DNA from 2 places in the Gracilibacillus phocaeensis genome. Region 2 is predicted to be linked to the other one. Evidence: a T-box and tRNA genes for the amino acid it is inferred to sense, from the RefSeq annotation. Region 2 holds a T-box; the other holds one or more tRNA genes.

Region 1 (2,411 bases), 160 kb from region 2:
AATATACATTGTATCCATTTTGAATACCAGAAGGGCTTTATTTTTTATCCCTGTCAAGCCTCCATTAAACATGATAGTTTTGGTGAGCTACGTGTATTACTGCAGCAATTCCGGAATGTAATCAAGGAATATCTATCAGTGGATATTACCTTTATTTTGGGAAAACAAGGAGAAAGACGACAAGTTAGACAAGAAATACAATCCTTGCTATCTAGTGAAAGACAATTATTTTATAGTCGACGTGACACAGTTATAAATAAAACAGAACAGTCATTAACAGATCAACAAGATCAAGAAATATTTTCTCATTTTGAAGAAGCTGGAGCACAGTTAAAGAATGTATTATTTGAACGTGATATAGAAACACTCAAAAAGAAACTGACAGATTGGATTAATATTTGTGTGGATAAACGATATCATCCCCAGGTGGTCAAGGAATGGTTTCTCCGCTTGATGTTGGATGTGAATATGCAACTGCGAACGATTCCCAAGCAGTCGTCCCATGTAGAAGTCTTACAGGAAGAAATTTTCTATTTGAATACTATCTATGAACTGCAAGACTGGCTCATCCATTTTGTGGAGAAAACCTTACAAAAGACATCACAACATTTAAAAAATAAGTATCATAAAGATGTAATCAAAGCCTGCTATTATGTATCCCATCATCTGCATAAGAAATTGTCGCTAGATGAAGTGGCAGAGCATTTATATTTGAATCCTAGCTATTTTAGTCGTCTGTTTAAGAAAGAAATGCAAATTACCTTTGTAGAATATGTAAAACAGTGTAAAATGGAACAAGCCAAGGATTTGCTGGAACGAACGGATATCTCAGTTGGCGGTATTTGCGCGCAGTTAGGTTATGACCATCAAAGTTATTTTATTAAGGTATTTAAAAAACAAGTGGGCTGTACCCCTTTAGAATACAGAGGAATGAAATGGAACGGGGTAAAGGCAAAGTAAAAAGGAAAGGTGATGAACAGGATTTGCCTCATCTTTTCTTTTATTTGGATTTTCACCAACTCAATGGAGGTAGCCGAACTTCTCCATACGCTATGTCATCAGACAAACCTTGTGTACAATTCACCACATAAAAAGGCGCTATATCCCGTTGCTTATACGGTTTATAGCGTCTTGTATGATTCCGACTGGTCTCGAACCAGCGACCTCTACCCTGTCAAGGTAGCGCTCTCCCAGCTGAGCTACGGAATCGTGATGCTATGGTGATTGATTGTAAAAGGGTGACAACTCCCATAGATATTATAAATATAATCTTGATAGTTTGTCAATCGTTACTTTTTTCTATATGTTTTGGTGATAGTTAGTAGATAATAAGGCGAAATTCCCATCATAACAATAACTCATTTAGCAGAATTGACAAATGATTCACTTCAAGGCCTTTCACCGATGAAATTGCATAGGGTTACGATGGGGGCGTTTGAGTTGAATGGTGAAGCGGAGTAGCAAATATGTGAAGAAGTACCTCGTCTCAAGGCACTCCTTTCACATTATCCCTGTTTTAACTTTTCCACCATACTGGCATCCGGTGTCACAAACAAGGTTTTCTGATTATCATACGTAACAAACCCAGGTTTGGCTCCGTTCGGCTTTTTTACATGTCTAATTAATGTGTAATCGACAGGTACCGATGAAGAATGCCTCGATTTGCTGAAATTGGCGGCCAGCTGAGCAGCTTCGTGTAAGGTGTTCTCCGTAGGTTGTTCGGAACGAATGACGACATGGGAGCCTGGTATATCTTTTGTGTGCAGCCAAATATCATTTTTACGTGCGATGCGATTGGTTAAATGTTCATTCTGCTTGTTGTTTTTTCCAACCAAGATTTCGGTGCCATCAGAGGAAAGAAACCGTTCAGGTGTTGGTTTGGTAGGCTTTTTCTTCTGCTTTTTTTGAGCAGCTTTTCTTTTGAGATAGCCTTGTTCTTGTAATTCTTCACGAATTTCTTCAATATCATCTTCTCGTGCCGTCTCGATTTGTTCGATGATTTCATCCAAGTAGCGGATCTCTTGATGGGTTTTCTTTTTTTCTTCCTCGACCATTTGTTTTGATTTTTTCAGCTTCTGATATTTTTTGAAGAGGCTTTGCGCGTTCTCGCTGGGAGATTTGTTCTCATTTAATGTAATCACTCGTTTTGCCTGTTCAGGGTCATAGTAATCCATTACCTCGACTTCTTTATCACCTTTCTGCACTAAATGCATATGTGCCGTTAATAACTCGCCGTCTTTTTGATACGTATCAGCCTTTTCCGCATCCTTCAAGGTTTGATCCAGTTTCCCTAATTTACGTTTGTTCTTTTTTTGTTCGTTGCTTAGCAACCGGGATAAGTCTCCAGCTCTTTGTTTGACGCGGTCTCGTTCGGCTTTACCGGAGTAAAAGCTATCCAACATGGAGCTGAC
Region 2 (2,411 bases):
AAATTCCGTCCATTTTAAAGATTCGCTTTTTTAGAGGTAAATATCAAGTTCTTCTTACAAGGAGGAAAGCAAGATGAAAAACACATTGTTCTATACATTATTGACAGCATTAGCAACCGTTGGATATGTGCTAATTTCAAGAAAAATGGAAGATAAGCGAGATTTTCGCTAAGTATAGAAAAGAGCAGCTGCCTCGTAAGGTGACTGCTCTTTTTTAGAAGATCAGCATTATAGGATATGGACCGATTTTGACCTTGAATGAACCGAGATGCAGATAAGGTTGGATTATGTAGAGTAGCGCCCTTTCCTCCCTTTGCCTTGTTCTATTTTAATTTCATTGTCGTGCAATTCTCTCCATGGTGTGACCCTCGTTACTTTATCTCCATAGTCGTCTTGCTGGTAGGAAATTCAATGACAGGGATTACCTTAGGGGTAGCAGCTTTGACGGGTTATCAGGCCAACAGAAAGGAATTAGAGGCAGCTCTAATGTGAGGGGCGACCTCAAGGGATTATAAATTATGTCTTTGATTCGATTATTTTACTAACGATTCACCGTATGATCGGAATGGGAATCGTATTTTTGCCGGGTAGGATGACTGGAGTGATTTTATCAGGTGCCGGGCCTTTAGACGCGATCAAATATCAAATTGTCATCATGCTGGGTGTGGTGGGCAATGTTTCTCTATCGGTTATTCTGTTTTTATATTTTGGCTATAAAACCTTCTTTAATCGATATGCCCAGCTTAAGTGATAGAACTTTCTAACAATAAACTTGACGAATGAACACCCTTTTAGCTACAATAACATATAACGTAATGAGAAATAAACAATGAAATGCATTGATGAGGAAGAGTACTTCACACCGTTCGAAAGAGAGGAAAACCCACTGGCTGAAAGGTTTTCTCGAAAAGGGATGAAGGAAGGTAGCCTTGAGAGCAGCTATGCTGAAAATCGAGTAGGTTTAGCCGGTGGGAACCGTTATTTTCTTGAATGAGTGTATAGGCAGGTTGTCTATAAACAAAGGTGGTACCGCGGAAGTTAACCCTTTTCGTCCTTTTATATAATAGGATGAGAAGGGTTTTGTAATGTCCACAGAAAAAGGAGGAAGAGACATGACACAACAGCCGGAAGTAAATTTGCCGTCAAAATATGATCCTGCTGCCGTTGAGCAAGGCAGGTATCAGAAATGGATAGAGGGAAAATATTTTGAAGCACAGAATGATACCAGTAAGGAACCATTTACAATCGTTATCCCACCGCCAAATGTCACAGGGAAGCTGCACATCGGTCATGCTTGGGATACGACTTTGCAAGATATTATTACGAGAGTGAAAAGAATGCAAGGTTATGATGTATTATATTTGCCGGGGATGGACCATGCTGGAATTTCTACTCAAGCGAAAGTGGAGGCCAAACTGCGTGAAGAAGGTGTTTCACGCCATGATCTAGGACGGGATAAATTTCTCGAGCAAGCCTGGAATTGGAAAGAAGAATATGCCGGCTTCATTCGGAAACAGTGGGAAAAGCTTGGATTAGGTCTCGATTATTCCCGCGAACGCTTCACCCTTGATCAAGGATTATCCGAAGCGGTAAAAGAGGTTTTTGTGAAATTATATGAAAAAGATCTCATTTATCGTGGAGAATATATTATCAACTGGGATCCTGATACAAAAACGGCGCTATCGGATATTGAGGTGATCTATCAAGATGTTCAAGGACATTTCTACCATATGAGATATCCTTTAGTAGATGGTTCCGGTCATATTGAGATTGCGACAACAAGACCGGAGACGATGCTTGGAGATACCGCGGTAGCCGTTCACCCAGACGATGAGCGCTATCAGCACTTAATTGGCAAAAAGGTAAAACTACCTATCATTGGTCGTGAAATCGAGATTGTTGCTGATGCTTATGTTGATATGGAATTTGGTTCGGGTGCTGTAAAGATCACCCCTGCTCATGACCCCAATGACTTTGAGGTGGGGGAACGCCATCAATTAGAGCGAGTGTTGATTATGAATGAGGACGGCACCATGAATGAAAATGCTGGTAAGTATCAAGGCTTGGATCGTTTTGATTGTCGGCAACAGATTGTAAAAGACTTACAAGATCAAGGCGTTCTATTTGAAATCGAAGAACACATGCATTCAGTTGGACACTCGGAGCGAAGTGGCGCTGTAGTAGAGCCTTATTTATCTACGCAATGGTTTGTCCACATGCAGCCTTTAGCAGATGCTGTAATCGATATGCAACAAGGTACAGATGAAGAGAAAGTCCATTTTGTTCCTGAACGCTTTGAGAAAACGTATCTGCGCTGGATGGAGAATATTCGGGACTGGTGTATTTCTCGTCAATTATGGTGGGGACACCGTATTCCTGCTTGGTATCACAAAGAAACTGGAGAGATCTAT

What was found. The T-box of region 2 lies ahead of E0E32_RS15185 (valine--tRNA ligase). A T-box ahead of a tRNA ligase gene usually reads a tRNA of that ligase, here a tRNA-Val.
Region 1: it has a tRNA-Val gene. The T-box ahead of E0E32_RS15185 (valine--tRNA ligase) is inferred to sense a tRNA for this amino acid. The anticodon was not compared.

The regions. Positions count from the first base shown of each region.
Region 1 covers NZ_LR131144.1:1,387,632-1,390,042, reverse strand. The annotation lists gene E0E32_RS14440 (response regulator transcription factor) at 1-960, shown strand, start outside; tRNA gene E0E32_RS14435 (tRNA-Val) at 1,137-1,209, opposite strand; gene E0E32_RS14430 (Rqc2 family fibronectin-binding protein) at 1,506-2,411, opposite strand, start outside.
Region 2 covers NZ_LR131144.1:1,548,686-1,551,096, reverse strand. The annotation lists gene E0E32_RS15195 (NAD(P)/FAD-dependent oxidoreductase) at 1-18, shown strand, start outside; gene E0E32_RS22660 (ABC transporter permease) at 319-492, shown strand; gene E0E32_RS22655 (ABC transporter permease) at 557-751, shown strand; T-box leader at 831-1,059, shown strand; gene E0E32_RS15185 (valine--tRNA ligase) at 1,113-2,411, shown strand, end outside.